Regions from separate parts of the Massilia forsythiae genome, predicted to be linked through region 2. Evidence: predicted binding sites of a transcription regulator. Region 2 holds the regulator's gene; the other holds the start of a gene.
What was found. Region 2 encodes FNR, which switches genes on or off when oxygen is low (the NO sensors DNR and NnrR bind a similar motif). Its sites were predicted from a motif close to TTGATNNNNATCAA; they were not measured.
Positions count from the first base shown of each region.

Region 1: the regulator FNR is predicted to act here: its motif matches at 2,470-2,483, upstream of HH212_RS07950 (OmpW/AlkL family protein).

Region 1 is NZ_CP051685.1:1,825,323-1,833,256, forward strand. It holds gene HH212_RS07945 (chorismate-binding protein) at 1-1,701, shown strand, start outside; gene HH212_RS07950 (OmpW/AlkL family protein) at 1,774-2,403, opposite strand; gene HH212_RS07955 (glutathione peroxidase) at 2,623-3,225, opposite strand; gene HH212_RS07960 (PPK2 family polyphosphate kinase) at 3,340-4,173, opposite strand; gene HH212_RS07965 (CoA-binding protein) at 4,170-4,598, opposite strand; gene HH212_RS07970 (F0F1 ATP synthase subunit epsilon) at 4,773-5,198, opposite strand; gene atpD (F0F1 ATP synthase subunit beta) at 5,223-6,626, opposite strand; gene atpG (F0F1 ATP synthase subunit gamma) at 6,725-7,600, opposite strand; gene atpA (F0F1 ATP synthase subunit alpha) at 7,694-7,934, opposite strand, start outside.
Region 2 is NZ_CP051685.1:4,145,717-4,153,650, reverse strand. It holds gene HH212_RS17670 (cytochrome ubiquinol oxidase subunit I) at 1-580, opposite strand, end outside; gene HH212_RS17665 (AI-2E family transporter) at 763-1,893, shown strand; gene HH212_RS17660 (hypothetical protein) at 2,319-2,585, opposite strand; gene fnr (fumarate/nitrate reduction transcriptional regulator Fnr) at 2,674-3,459, shown strand; gene HH212_RS17650 (right-handed parallel beta-helix repeat-containing protein) at 3,470-4,852, opposite strand; gene HH212_RS17645 (GNAT family N-acetyltransferase) at 5,024-5,515, opposite strand; gene HH212_RS17640 (DUF885 domain-containing protein) at 5,586-7,463, opposite strand; gene HH212_RS17635 (type 2 periplasmic-binding domain-containing protein) at 7,577-7,934, opposite strand, start outside.

The DNA.
Region 1 (7,934 bases), 2.3 Mb from region 2:
GCGCAGGTGCTGCTGTTCGAACGCTACGAAGCGCTCGATGCCGACGGCGTCGCGGCCTGGCTGCGCGAACGCGCCGCTGCCGTGGACCAAGCGGCCGGTGCGCAGGGCAGCGCACCGGCCGGTATCGCCGCGCTGCGCGCCAACGTGGGTGAAACCGCGTTCACGCGCGCCATCGACGCCATCCGCGCCTGGATCGCCGCCGGCGACACCTACCAGGTGAACTACACTTACCGCCTGCGCTTCGACGCCTTCGGCTCGGTATTCGCCTTGTACGAGCGCCTGCGCGCGCGCCAGCCGGTGCCGTACGGCGCGCTGATCGGCCTGCCGGACGGACGCACCGTGCTGTCCCTGTCGCCGGAACTGTTCGTGCGCCACACGGGTGGACGATTGCTGGCGCGGCCGATGAAGGGCACCGCTCCTGCGGCGCCCGACGCATCGCCCGATGCTGCCGCGATCGATGCCGAGCGCGCCCGGGCGCTGGCCGCCGATACCAAGAACCGCGCCGAAAACCTCATGATCGTCGACCTGCTGCGCAACGACCTGGGGAAGATCGCCGTCACCGGCAGCGTGGCCGTGCCGGCGCTGTTCGAGGTCAATCGCCACGGCAAGGTGCTGCAGATGACGTCCACCGTGCACGCGCAACTACGCCCCGGCGTCACGCTGGCTTCTCTATTCGACGCGCTGTACCCGTGCGGCTCGATCACCGGGGCGCCCAAGCGCCGCACCATGGAAATCATCCGCGAATTGGAGCCGGACGCGCGCGGCATTTACACGGGCGCGATCGGCTGGATCGATCCGCCCGCGTGCGCAGGCACGGATGCCGGCGCGGACCCTGACGGCGCCGCCACGCAGATGGCGGGCGCCGTTCCGGTGGCCGCTGCCCGCTTCGGCGACTTCTGCCTGTCGGTGCCGATCCGCACACTGGTGCTGCAGGCGCCGCGGGACGGCGTACGCGAAGGTGAACTCGGCGTCGGCGCCGGCATCGTCCACGACAGCGACGCCGCCGCCGAATTCGCCGAGTGCCGCCTGAAGGCCGGTTTTCTCACCGGTCTCGCCAACACGTTCGAACTGTTCGAGACCATGTTCGCCACGCGCGAGGATGGTTGCCGGCACTTGCAGCGGCACTTGTCTCGCCTGCAGGCCTCGAGCGCCTATTTCGGCTACCCGTTCGACGCGGACCGCACGCGCGCCGCCGTGCTGGATGCCTGCGCCGCCCTGGCGCCCGGTTTGCCGCACCGCCTGCGCCTGGCGCTGCGCCCCGATGGCGTGCTCGACCTGCAAAGCGCCGTGCTGGCGCCGCTGCCGGCCGCGCAGGACCAGCCGGTGCGCCTGCTGCTGGCGTCAGAAACGACCCGATCGGGCGACCTGCTCCTGCGCCACAAGACCAGCGTGCGCAGCCGCTACGATGCCGCCTGGCGCGCCGCGGAAAGCGCCGGCGCCTTCGACACCCTGTTCTTCAACGAGCGCGGCGAGTTGACGGAGGGCGGGCGCAGCAACGTGTTCGTGCATGTCGACGGCCGCTGGATCACGCCGGCGCTGGCGTGCGGCGTGCTGCCCGGCGTGCTGCGCGCCGTGCTGCTGGACGATCCGGGCTGGGATGCGGTCGAGGGTGTGATCACGCGCGCCATGCTGCAACGTGCCGACGCGATCGTGGTGTGCAATGCGCTGCGCGGCCCGCTGCAAGCGGTGCTGGCCGGCTGAATCAAAAAAGCCGGCGCGAGGCCGGCGTGAAAGCCGGCGTGGCCGGCGCGCTTTGGAGAAAGCGGTAACTCTTCAGAAACGGTAGCCGAGACCGACGCCCAGCAATACCGGATCGACCTTTACGCGCGTGACGCGCGCGCCGGCGATCTCGACGTCGCTGCGGATCTGCACCTTCTTGACGTCCAGGTTGACCGACCAGCGATCGTCGATCCTGACATCGACGCCGGCCTGCAGCGCCAGCCCGACGCTGTCGTGTTCCAGGCGCGCCGCGCCGTTCAGCAGGTTCACCTTCGACATCAGCGTGTAGTTGACGCCGGCGCCGACGTAGGGGTCGATGCCCGCGCCCGGCAGGAAGTGGTATTGCGCGGTCAAGGTCGGCGGCAGGTGTTTGAAGGTGCCGATCGCCGCGCCGTCCAGGGTGACGGTATGCTTTTGCGGATAGGTGAGGATCAGTTCGGCGGCCCAGTTGGGCGTCAGGAAGTAGGCGATGTCGACTTCGGGAATCCACTTGTCGCTGACGTGCAGGCGGTCGCCGGCGCCGGTGCCGCCGAGCGGGTCGGACTTGTCGGCCGGATCGATGTGCAGCGCACGCACGCGCACCAGCCACGGCGACTCTTGCGCCAGCGCGGGCGCGGAAACGGCGGCCATGCCGGCACAGACACCCAGCGCGGCAATCATCCCTTTCAGCATCGACTTGTTCATGGTGTGACCTTTCTTCGTGTTGTTGTTCAGCGAAGAGAAGTTTATTGATGCGGCACAACAAAATCATTGATGTGCATCAAAACAACCATGAAGCAGTGATGGTCATTAAAGCATCTGCGTCGTCCCCGCGAAGGCGGGGACCCATCGGGCGCCGATCGAAGTCGCTCAGCATGGGTCCCCGCCTTCGCGGGGAAGACGGGAAAATTGGCAGCGTGTTTTTTATCCGCCCAGCGCCTGCTCGATCTTGCCCACCAGCGCCGCATCTTCCGGCGTCACCTTGCTCGGGAAGTAATCCAGCACCTTGCCGTCGCGGCCGATCAGGTATTTGTTGAAATTCCACTTCGGCTGGTTGCCGGTGGCCTTGATCAGTTCCGCATACAGCGGATTGGCGCCGTTGCCGCTCACCGCGGTGGTGGCGAACATCGGGAATTTCACGCCGTAGGTGTTGTAGCACAGGTCGGCGATCTTCTTGGCGTCGGCGTCTTCCTGCTTGAAGTCGTTGGACGGGAAGCCCAGCACCACCAGGCCGCGCGGCGCGTATTTCGAATACAGCTTTTCCAGGCCGTCGTACTGCTTGGTGTAGCCGCAATAGCTGGCGGTGTTCACCACCAGCACCACCTTGCCGGCGTACTGGCACAGGTCCTGCGGCGCCTCATCCTGCAGGCGCTTGAAGCTGTGCTGCAGCACGGCCGGGCAGGAAGCCGGCGCCTTGTTCACGGCCGGCGCAGCCGCCGCGTTTTGCGCGAGTGCGGGCGCCGGCACGGCGGTGGCGATGGCGGCGGCGCCGGCGAGGGACAGCAGGAAAGCGGTGGTCTTGGACATGGAGGAAGTCGCGCAAATAAAATGGTTGGAGGGAGCCATTCTATGCCAAATCGGACGCGTATCGGTGCCGCCCCGGCGCCCGTTTCGCCAGACCGCACGGCGCTGTCGCCCCCCCTACTCCACCTTCACCTGCGACAGGTCCGCCTGCGGCGCCGGCCAGTCCAGCTTCATGCCCTGCATCGTTTCCAGCAGCAGGTTGGCGATGATCAGGTTGCGATGGGTTTTCGAATCGGCCGGCACCACGTACCAGGGCGCGTGGTCGGTATCGGTGGCGCGCAGCGCATCCTCGTAGGCGTGCCGGTAAGCGTCCCAGTGCTTTCTCTGCACCAGGTCGTTCGGATCGAATTTCCAGTGCTTCTCCGGGTCGTCCAGGCGCTCCTCCAGGCGCTTCTTCTGTTCGTCCTTCGAGATATGCAGGAACACCTTCATGATCGTGGTGCCGGATTCCGCCAGCATGCGCTCGAAGTCGCGGATCTGGTTCAGGCGCCGCTTGACTTCCTTGCCGTCGATGTCGCCGGCCACGCGCGGCACCAGCACGTCTTCGTAATGGCTGCGGTTGAAGATCGCGATCTCTCCGCTGCCCGGCACGTGCGGATGCACGCGCCACAGGAAGTCGTGGGCGCGCTCGCGCGTGCTCGGCGCCGTGAAACCGGTGGCGCGCAAGCCCATCGGATTGATGTGCGAGAACAGCTTGCGGATGGTGCCGTCCTTGCCCGAGGTATCCATCCCCTGCAGCACCAGCAGCAGTTTGCGCTGGCGTCCGGCGTACAGCTTTTCCTGCAGCTTGCCGGCTTCCGCGGCCAGCTCGTCCGTCAGCGCGCGCTCCTTCGCCTTGATGGCGCCGTTGCGCAGCTTGCCGCCCTCGTCGTCGCGCAGCGGGGTGGCGCCGGCATCTTCTTCGCGCAGTTCGAGGCCGCCGCGTACGCGGAAACGTTCCAGCAACTTCATGCGGAGGCTCCCAGCTTGCGGTGCTCGATCAGCATGCAGTGGTCCATGACCACGTCCAGGCCGGCGGCGCGCGCCAGGTCGGCCGCTTGCTGGTTCTCGATCCCGAGCTGCATCCACAGGGTGCCGGCGCGCACCGCGATGGCATCCCGGGCGATCGGCAGCATGTCTTCCGGTTTGCGGAAGCAGTCGACCACGTCGATGCGCTGTCCCTCGTGCGCCAGGGCGTCGGCCGCTTCCTGCAGGGTGGCGTAGGCCTTTTCACCGAGGATCTCCTTGCCGGCATAGGCCGGGTTGACCGGGACGATCCGGTAACCGTGCCGCTGCAGGTAGCCGGCCACCTCGAGGCTGGCGCGGTCCGGCTTGTCGGACAGGCCGACGACCGCCACGGTCCTGGCGCTATGGAGAATTTGTTCGATGGTTTTCATGATTGTCTGTCGCTGGTTCGATGGGCGCCACCCTGGCGCTGCGCCAGGGTGCATTGAAATCCAGCTTATCAGGTTTGCATGGGTGGGCGGCGCAAGCGTGCCCGGCCGTGCAGCGCCAATGAAAAAGGCAGCCCGCAGGCTGCCTTCATTGTATGCATCGCCAGACGACAGCGATCAGCGTCCTTTATGACGCAGCTTGTGGATCGCCGCCAGTTGTGCGATCGCCGCCGCCAGTTCGGCTTGCGCCTTGGCGTAGTCGATCTGCGTGTCCTTGTGCAGCATCAGCTCTTCGGCCTTGCGCTTGGCTTCCTGGGCTTTCGCTTCGTCCAGATCGGCGCCGCGGATCGCGGTGTCGGCCAGCACGGTCACGCCTTTCGGCTGGACTTCCAGGATGCCGCCGGCGACGAACACGAATTCTTCGTCGCTGCGGCCGGCCACCTTGATGCGCACGGCGCCCGGACGGATGCGCGTGATCAGAGGGGTGTGCATCGGGTAGATACCCAGCTCGCCCGATTCACCCGGCAACGCGACGAATTCCGCCTGGCCCGAAAAGATCTGCTCTTCGGCCGAGACGACGTCAACTTGGATGGTGTTTGCCATGTGTGTCCTTTGAAGAGGCGCGGATTAAGCGGCCAGCTTCTTGGCCTTCTCGATGGCTTCCTCGATCGTGCCGACCATGTAGAACGCCTGCTCCGGCAGGTGGTCCAGCTCGCCCGATGCGATCATCTTGAAGCCCTTGATCGTGTCCTTCAGCGAGACGTACTTGCCCGGCGCGCCGGTGAACACTTCGGCGACGTGGAACGGCTGCGACAGGAAACGCTGCATCTTGCGGGCGCGCGCCACCACCAGCTTGTCTTCCGGCGCCAGTTCGTCCATGCCGAGAATCGCGATGATGTCGCGCAGTTCCTTGTAGCGCTGCAGGGTACCCTGCACGGCGCGCGCGGTCTCGTAGTGCTCCTGGCCGACCACCAGCGGGTCCAGCTGGCGCGAGGTCGAATCCAGCGGGTCGACTGCCGGGTAGATACCCAGCGAAGCGATGTCACGCGACAGCACGACGGTCGAGTCCAGGTGGGCGAAGGTGGTTGCCGGCGACGGGTCGGTCAAGTCGTCCGCAGGGACGTACACGGCCTGGATCGAGGTGATCGAACCGGTCTTGGTCGAGGTGATGCGCTCCTGCAGGCGGCCCATCTCTTCGGCCAGCGTCGGCTGGTAGCCCACCGCGGACGGCATACGGCCCAGCAGCGCCGAGACTTCGGTACCGGCCAGGGTGTAGCGGTAGATGTTGTCGACGAAGAACAGCACGTCCTTGCCTTCGTCGCGGAAGGCTTCCGCCATGGTCAGGCCGGTCAGCGCCACGCGCAGGCGGTTGCCCGGCGGTTCGTTCATCTGGCCATAGACCATCGCCACTTTCGAGTTGGCCGGGTTTTCCAGGTCGACCACCTTGGCATCGGCCATCTCGTGGTAGAAGTCGTTACCTTCGCGGGTACGCTCGCCCACGCCGGCGAACACGGACAGACCCGAGTGCGCCTTGGCGATGTTGTTGATCAGTTCCATCATGTTGACGGTTTTACCGACGCCGGCGCCGCCGAACAGGCCGACCTTGCCGCCCTTGGCGAACGGGCACACCAGGTCGATCACCTTGATGCCGGTTTCCAGCAGGTCGGTCGACGGCGACAGCTCGTCGTACACCGGCGCCGAACGGTGGATCGAGGCGGTGCGGTCGGCATTGACCGGGCCGCATTCGTCGATCGGGTTGCCCAGCACGTCCATGATGCGGCCCAGGGTCGCGGTGCCGACCGGCACCATGATCGGGTTGCCGGTGTTCTGGATCATCATGCCGCGACGCAGGCCTTCCGAGCTGCCCAGCGCGATGGTACGGACGATGCCGTCGCCCAGCTGTTGCTGGACTTCCAGGGTCAGTTCGGAGCCTGCCATTTTCAGTGCGTCGAAAACCTTCGGCATTGCGTTGCGCGGGAATTCCACGTCAACCACGGCGCCGATACACTGAACGATTTTGCCATCAGCCATGTTCGTTCCTTCAGATAATGTTGTAAGCTTTTATCGATCGCACCGGGCGCATTGCGACACCGGTGCAAATCTTGAAATCAGTTGTTGGACCGCGGCGTTTACACTGCCGCCGCGCCGGCCACGATCTCGGACAGTTCCTTGGTGATCGCCGCCTGGCGGGTCTTGTTGTAGACCAGCTTCAGTTCGCCGATGACGCTGCCCGCGTTGTCGCTCGCGGCCTTCATCGCCACCATGCGCGCCGATTGCTCGGACGCCAGGTTTTCCGCCACCGCCTGGTAGATCAGCGCCTCGACGTAGCGCACCAGCAGCTCGTCGATGACCACTTGCGCGTCCGGCTCGTAGATGTAATCCCACGCGTGCGCGCCGGCTTGCGCCTGCAGGTGCTGGGCCGGCAGCGGCAGCAGCTGCTCGAGCACCGGTTCCTGGCGCATGGTGTTGATGAACTTGGTGTAGCACAGGTACACCGCATCCAATTGTCCATCCTGGTAGGCGTCGAGCATCACCTTGATCGGGCCGATCAGCTTTTCCAGGTGCGGCGTGTCGCCGATCTGGGTCACGCTCGACACCACCTTCACGCCGATGCGGTTCAGGAAGCCCAGACCCTTGTTGCCGATCGCAACGACTTCAATGCGCTTGCCCGCGGCTTCCAGCTCGCGGGTCTTCTGCGTCACCTGGCGCAGCACGTTGGTGTTCATGCCGCCGCACAGACCCTTGTCGGTCGTGACGACGATGAAGCCGACGGCCTTCGCCTCGACGTCCCTGGCTTGCGCCATGAACGCGTGGGTGTATTCCGGGTTCGCAGTGGCGAGGTTGGCCGTGATGTTACGGACTTTCTCGCTGTAGGGACGGGCGGCGCGCATCCGGTCCTGCGCCTTGCGCATCTTGGACGCGGCGACCATTTCCATCGCCTTGGTGATCTTCTTCGTATTTTCTACGCTCTTGATCTTGCCACGTATCTCTTTGCCTGCTGCCATGAGCCCTTACTCCTCATGACCGGAGCCGAACCCCGGTCATATCACGTTGAGGATGGAAGTGTTCTCCCACCCCGCGCTTCGATGATGAAACGCTTAGAACGATTTCTTGAAATCGCCGACAGCTGCCGCCAGGGCGGCTTCGCCATCCTTGTCGAGCGCCTTGGCTTGCTCGATCTTCGACAGCAGCGCGCCGTGGCTCGACTTCAGGTGGTTGTGCAGGCCGTGTTCGAAGTCCAGCACGCGCTTGACTTCGACGTCGTCCATGTAGCCCTTGTTGACGGCGAACAGCGACGCGGCCATCAGCGAGATCGGCAGCGGCGAGTACTGCTTCTGC
Region 2 (7,934 bases):
AAAGAAAGGCGGCGATCGCCATGTGCGCCAGGCGGTACGGGAACGACGGGTTGAAGACGATGGCCAGCCAGTCCACCGGCACCATGCGCCCGGCCTCGATGGCGTAGCCCTGCGGCGTCTGCATCCAGCTGTTGGCGCCGAGGATCCAGGTGGTCGAGATCAGCGTGCCGAGCGCCACCATGCAGGTGGCCAGGAAGTGCAGGCCGGGGCCGACCTTGGTCCAGCCGAACAGCATCACGCCGAGGAAACCGGCTTCCAGGAAGAACGCGGTCAATACCTCGTAGGCCAGCAGCGGCCCGGTGATGCTGCCGGCGTATTCGGAAAAAAAACTCCAGTTGGTGCCGAACTGGTAGGCCATGACGATGCCCGACACCACGCCCATGCCGAAGTTGACCGCGAAGATGCGCAGCCAGAAGTGGTACAGGTCGACGAACACCTGGCGCCTGGTCTTGAGCCAGCACAGTTCGAGCACGGCCAGGTAGCTGGCCAGGCCGATGGTGATGGCCGGGAACAGGATGTGGAACGACATCGTGAATGCGAACTGGATGCGCGCCAGGTCCAAAGCTTCCAAGCCGAACATGCTCTCTCCGTGGTGGTGGAGTGCGGAATCTAGCATGGATCGCGCGGCGGACGAGCCACGCACGCTTGCATGGCCGGCATGCCGGCACTCTCCCCGACACCCGGCCCATCCCGATTCCGGGTAAGCTTGCAAACCTGACAAAAGGCCGCACGGCCTTTGCCCATCTATTTCCTGGAGTCGTCATGCTTGGTCTCGACTTGCGCACCGCCCGTGTGGTGTGGACCGCGTCGTTCATGTTGTTGCTGATGTATGCCGCGTACGTCGCGCGCGGTACCCTGCTGGTGGTCGTGTTCGCGGTCTTTTTCAGCTACCTGATGTATCCGCTGATCGGCCTGCTGGAACGCACGCTGCCGAAAAAAGTGCCGCAGACCGTGTCGATCGCCCTGGGGTTCGCCATCGTCATCAGCGTGATCGCCATCGCCAGCGCCCTGCTCGGTCCGCGCATCGTCGACCAAGCCACCCACCTCGGCCAGAAGATTCCCGAACTGGTGAAAGACCCGAATGCACTCAACAAGGTCCCGTTGCCGCGCTTCCTGGAATCGTTTCGCCCCCGGATCATCGGCTTTTTGCAGGAACAGTTCCAGGAAGGCTCGGGCACGGTGGTGCCGATCGCCAAGCGCGTCGGCACCACCGTGCTGTACGCGGCCAGCAACCTGATCTATCTGGTGCTGGTGCCGATCCTGAGCTTCCTGCTGATCAAGGAAGGACCGGGCATGCGCACGACGGTCCTGGGCTGGATGACGCCGCGGTATGCGGCGCTGTGGGGCAAGATCACCAACGACCTCAGCTTCACGCTGTCGAAATACGTGCGCGCGCTGCTGCTGCTGTCGCTGTCGACCCTGGTGGCCTACGGCACTGCCTTTTCCCTGATGGGCGTGTCGTATGCACTGGTGCTCGCCGCCGTGGCGGCGGTGCTGGAATTCATCCCCTTCGTGGGACCGCTCGTCGCGCTGGTCGGCAGCGTCGCCATCGCGGCGGTGACCGGCTTCGACAGTCTGCTGTTGCTGTCCGGCTTCATCGTCGGCTACCGCGTGTTCCAGGATTACGTGCTGAATCCCTACCTGATGAGCGAGGGCGTCGAGGTCTCGCCGCTGCTGGTCATCGTCGGTTTGCTGGTCGGGGATGAGATCGGCGGCGTCGCCGGGATTTTCCTGTCGGTGCCCTTGATGGCGGCGGTCAAGATCATCGTCGGACATGCGTGGGCGGCGCACCGCGCGTCGGCCAGGGGGCTTGGACCGGGAAGCACATCGGTGGACGTCGGGGAGCAGCACGCGATGCCGGCTGAGACGCGGGTTGTCGAACGAAAGGGTTAGATGACTGCGTCAGGCAGCATGATCGGGAGGATTACAGAAATGTGCGTCAGGACGGCTGGAGTTGCCCCGAAGCAGACCGTGGCCATTTCAATCTTGGCGATACTTACCCGATAAATCATGAGCGCCATTTGCTGATGTCAGTTTGAATAACTGCGAAGGTCTCAGGATGAAGAAGGAAGGAATATAGTTTCCCGCAACCTGACATCGGCTCGGACTTGTCCGGTGACGTCCAATAGGCCACTACTAGAACCGTTGGCACTCCATCCAGAGCCTGGTGCAGGAAACTTCTGTCTTGATCGGAAAAGCGCGCGCGATCAACGAAGCTCTTCGGTTGTGTGAAAACGTCACTCGCGCAGTTTGCCCAGCCGATTACTTCAGCATGCAAGGGATGGTCTACCGTAGCAAGTGCGGTTTTCGCAACTGATTCACTTACGTTGCTTGTAACGTGCATCTAGCTTATCTCCATGCTCTTGCAATAATTGCCGCAGGGGCGTTTCCGCTCCAATTGGTGAAGGTCTGTTTAGGGTCATAGCAGACATCGAAATAAATTCAGTATAAAAACTGTTACCATCTGAGCAACAAGAAAAATTCGTCAAGCGCGTTCTATCGAATGCAACTCGATGACGTGGCAAAAAGCGGGAGAAATACCACAGCAGCTGGTATTTGTGGCAAGCATCCACCAGGCTGTACATGGCTGTTCGCTCATCACCGGTTCTGGAAAGCTATAATTCCCGGTGTTTACGCTCCTCGAGCTCCCCCAACGTCCACCGAGCGCCCGCCATGACCCACGCCGCCTCCCCTGCCGAACGCTCGCCCGTCCAGACGGACACGCCGTTGAATGTCGGTGCGCTGAAGGTCAGTTGCGCCAACTGCAGCATGCACCAGCTGTGCCTGCCCATGGGCCTGGAAGACGCCGACATCGACCGCCTCGACAAGATCATCGGCCGCCGTCGCCGGCTGGCGCGCGACGAACATCTGTACAAGGCAGGCGACCCGTTCCGCAGCCTGTACGCGGTGCGTTTCGGCCACTTCAAGACCTACCAGATCAACGCCGCCGGCGAGGCGCAGATCACCGGCTTCCAGATGGCCGGCGAGCTGCTGGGCATGGACGCCATCAGCGGCGACCGCCACCATTGCGACGCGGTGGCGCTGGAAGACAGCGAAGTCTGCGAGATCCCGTTCGCCAACCTGGAAGAGATGTTCGGCCAGGTGCCGGCCCTGCTGCGCCACTTCCACCGCATGATGAGCCAGGAAATCACGCGCGAGCAGAACGTGATGCTCTTGCTCGGGAACATGCGCGCCGAGCAGCGCTTCGCCGTGTTCCTGGTGAACCTGGGGGCGCGCTACGCCACGCGCGGCTATTCGGCGACCCGCTTTCAATTGCGGATGTCGCGCGAGGACATCGGCAATTACCTCGGGCTGACCATCGAGAGCATCAGCCGGCTGCTGTCGCGCTTCAGGAAGATGGGACTGCTACAGGTGGACAAGCGCGAAGTCACCTTGCTGGAACCGGCGCGCCTGAAGGCGATGGCGGCCGGCACCGAGCAATGCAGTCCGATGGCCTAGGGTTTAGGGCCTAGCGCGCGTACTGGCACGACTTCACCACGTTCGGCGCCGGATCGCCGAAGGTCGCATTGTTGCAGGCGATGGAACCGGTCGCGGTCTTCGTGACGTACGCGTTGTTGGCGCCGTAGCGCACCTGCGTCGTGCCGGAGAAGCGGCAGACGCCGTTTTCGCTGGCGCAGGTGGTCCAGGTCACAGTCGGCGTGGTGGTCACGGCCGCGACCGCTTCATAGGCGCCGATATCGATGCTGCCCGACACCGTGCGCGTTTCGCTGGAAGCGGCGTGCACGTACTGCGCCGTCGGCGCCAGGGCGAAGCCGCTGGCCGACAAGCCGGGGGCGGAGCCGGCGTCGACGATCAGCGCGCTGGCGATCGGGTGCAGGTCGTAGGCGATGCGGTTGACGAACCCGGGGGCGATGGAGCGGTAGTTGGTCCGGTCCAGCGAACCGGATTGGCTGCTCATCGTGCCGATGCCTGCAAAGATGTTGTTTTGCAGCAGCACCGGCTTGGTCACGCCGGAACCGGGCATGACGAAGGTACCGCCGGACGTGTCGTCGTTCAGGAAGGTGTTGTTGACCACATACAGGTCCTGGCCCGGATTCGTGACGCCCTCCTCGCCGTAGGCGAGCATGGTTTGATTGGCGCTGCCGGCCGGTTGCTCGATCACGTTGCCGATGACGTACGACGTGCCCGCATTCGGCAAGTCGATTTCATAGGATGGCTTGCCGCTGGCCGTGGTGCCGGTCTGACCGTCGGGCGTACTGGAAAAGCGGTTGTAGACGATGGTATTCAGGATCGCGCGCGATTTCAGGTCATGGCCGCCATTCGCATCGTGCGAATAATTGGCGCGGAATGTCAGGCTTGCCACATTGCCGATATAGACATTATGCGTATAACCGGTGCCATTACCGTTATGGCCGAAGTCCGTGGTCTCGATGAGAATATTGCTGGCGGTATTCGCACCGGCCAGGATGCCGTTTTCATTATCGTGAATGAAGCTGCCGCGCAGGGTGAAATTGGTGCCTTCCAGGCGCAGCGCGGCGCCATTCTGGTCCGGCACCTTGGCGCCGAACATCTCGACGTTTTCGATAACCACATTGTTTCCGATGACGACCCAGGTGCCCTTGCCCTGGGCGTTGGCACCCGCGGCGTCGATGCGTGCGCGGCCGTTGACGCCGCGAATCGTCAGGTTGTTCTTGCCGATGGCGCAGACATCGCCGGAATACGTCATGCCGCCGGCGATTTCGATGGTATCGCCCGCCGCGGCGCGGGCAATGGCGGCGCATGGTGCGGCATAGGTCTTGCCGGGTCCGACAGACAGGGTGCTCGCAAAGGATGGCAAGGCGAAGGAAGATGCCAGAATGGCACTCAGGACACGCAGATTCGAGATGGGCATTGTGTGATTGAATAGACTATTAAATAGAGTAAATAACAGTTTCACTGGAAAATGTATTTATCAATCTAAAGTAATTTAATCTAAACAGATGTAACCACATGTAAGCATTCAAAATGACCCAATGATCAATTATGCATGTTTATTTATTATCGGGAATTCTTATTGTCATTTTCAGATAACAGGCTTTATACGAATCATTAAATCTTTTTCCATCAGCACACATCTGATGACGATTCCGCTATGGTGCTCGTGCCATTGCTCGCGCAAGGCCGTAAATCCGGCGCGGCGATAGAAAGGCGTCCCGTTCAACGACGCCGACAGGAACAGACGCGCCAGGCCGGCCTCGCGCGCCATCGCTTCCAGCGCGTCCAGCAGGGCGCGGCCGATGCCGCCGCCCTGGCAGTCGGGGTCGACGAACAAGGCATCGACTTCGCCGGTCTCCAGGTCGAGCGCGCCGAAGCCGGCCAGGCGCTCGCCGCGCCGCATCAGCAGCACGCTGCCGGCAAGCGTCAATTGCGCCAGGCTCGGCGGCGGCGACGCCGCGCTCCAGGCGGCGATCACGGCGGACGGATAGTGCGTGGCGCAACTGATGCGGACCGCGCGCGTGCGCAGGTCCCACAAGGCATCGAGATCGGCGCCGGTCGCGGTGCGCTGGCTGAGCATGACAATCTCCCGCAACGGTTTGCATGACATGCAGCGCCGCCGCGTCGGCGGCAGCCGGCACCCTGCCAGCTTACGACCTCTTCTGCACCGCGATCCAGCGGTCGACGACTTCCCCCAGCACATCCAGCGGCACCGAACCGTTGCGCAGCACCACGTCGTGGAAGGCCGGCAGCGAGAACCTGTCGCCCAGTTCGCGCTGTGCTTTCGCGCGCAGGTCGACGATGCGCAGCATGCCGATCATGTAGGCGTTGGCCTGCCCCGGCCAGGCCACGTAGCGCTCGACCTCCTGCGCGCCGATGCCATAGTCGATCGCTTGCTGGCGGGTCCAGCCCTTGGTGTGCAGGCCGGTGTCGACCACCAGGCGGCGCGCGCGGAACAGTTCGGAGCCGAGCGCGCCCAGCAAACCGGGCACGTCGCCCGCGTACCAGTTCTGTTCCACCGCCAGACGCTCGGCATACAGCGCCCAGCCTTCGCTGTGGGCGCTGCCGCCGCCGAAGATGCGCTGGGCGCGGAACTTCGGCAGGCTGGTCTGTTCCTGCTGGATCGCCAGCTGGAAGTGGTGACCCGGCACCGCCTCGTGGTAGGACAGGCTGCGCATGCGGATCATGTCGAAGGTCGGGCCGCGCATCGGCACCCAGAAGATGCCGGGACGGCTGCCGTCCGGCGCCGGCAGCGAGTAATGGGCGGCGGCCGAGGCTTCGGTCAGCGGCGGCTCGCGCCGTACCTCGATCGGCGCGCGCGGCTTCAGGTTGAAGACGGCGTCGCTGCGGCGCTCGGCGTCCTTGACCATCGCCGCGTACTGCTGCAGCAGCACCGGGCGCGGGTCGCCTTCTCCTTTCGGCTGGAAACTCGCGTCCAGCTGTTTCATGCGCTCCTCGACGCTGCCGCCGGCGTAGCCGAGCGCGCGCAGGTGGCGGTCCATCTCGCCTTCGATGCGCGCCACCTCGCGCAGGCCGATGGCATGGATCTCGGCGGCCGTGAGGGTGGTCGACGTGTAGGTCCTGAGCGCCTGCTGGTAGGCCGCGGCGCCGTCCGGAAGGCGCGAGATGCCGGCCGCGTCGGAGGTCGCCGGATGCAGTTCGGCCATGAAGGCTTGCACGCGGCGGTAGGCCGGGATGATCCTGGCATCGACGATGCGGGTGGCGTCGGCGACGGCGCGCTCGCGCGCCTGCGGCGCCAGGTCGGCCAGTTTTTCGCTGCGCTGGGCCAGCGAAGTGACCAGCACGTTGTTGGCGGCGTCGGGCTTGAGGAAGATGTCGACCTGGGCCTGGGCGCGCTCCAGGATGAAGCGCGGCGGAATCAAGCCGCGCTTTGTAGCGGCGCGGGCGCGCGCCAGCGCTTCGTCGATGCGGGCGCCGACCTGGTCGAGGCGCGCCAGGTAGCTGTCGACGTCGCCCGCACGGCGCAGCGGGTGGGTGTTGGTCATGAAATTGACCAGGCCGACCTGCACGCCGCCGAACTGGTTGAAGGCGAACGCGTGGTCTTCGAACGGCGCGGCGGCGACGGCATTCGCCAGCGACCAGCGCATCACCGCGGCCGAGGTGCGCTGTTCCTCGCTCAGCGGGCCGGCCAGGAAGCGGTCCAGGCGCGCCACGCCGGTCCTGGCCAGCGCAATCGTTTTCTTGCGCTGGGCGTCGGTAAGCGGCGTCAATTGGCGGTCGAGCGCGTCCTGCTCGGCGCCGGAAAAATACTGGGTGCTGGTGGCCAGTTGCGGGTTGTGGCGCACCCAGTCCTCGGCGAAGCGGTCGGACCAGGCGTCGAAGGCGCGGTTGGGCTTGGCGGCGGCTTGCGCCGCTTGCGCGGATGGCGCGGCCTGTGCGGACGGCGCGGCCTGGACGGGGGCAACGGCGGCGCAGGCCGGACCGGCCGCCAGCGCGGCGCCCAGCGTGAGGGGAACGGCCAGGGCGGCGAAGGCTGCGCGCGGCAGGCGGAATGGCATGGTCGGCATCTCTCTTCCCTATGTTATTGTCATTGCCAACCGGATAAGTTTGGCAATTGGAAATTTAACATGGAAAAGCGCGGCCGCCTACGGCCAGCGCGGCCGGCGGCCGGGCGCCGCCGTCAATGCACGACCAGCACCGCGCGCACGCTCGGGTCCAGCGCGGCGCGCTCGACGTAGCCGATCATGCCCGGGGTGTCGGCGACCAGCTTGCGCATGGCGGCATTGCCGTCCACCTCGGCCGGCGGCTGGCCGCGGCCGGTGAAGATCAGCTTGGTCCAGTAGGCCTTCATCAGCGCCGGCGAACGGCGCGCCACCTTGCCGTAGAACTCGTCGCGCAGCGGCGAGCCCAGGTTCTGGTCGACCGCCACCGCTTCGCTGCCGTCCGGGAAGCGGTTGGTCTGCGACAGGAAGATGTCGGCGACCTGGTCGGCGCGCAGCGTGGTCACCGGGGTGCGCGCCGAGACGATCACCACCAGG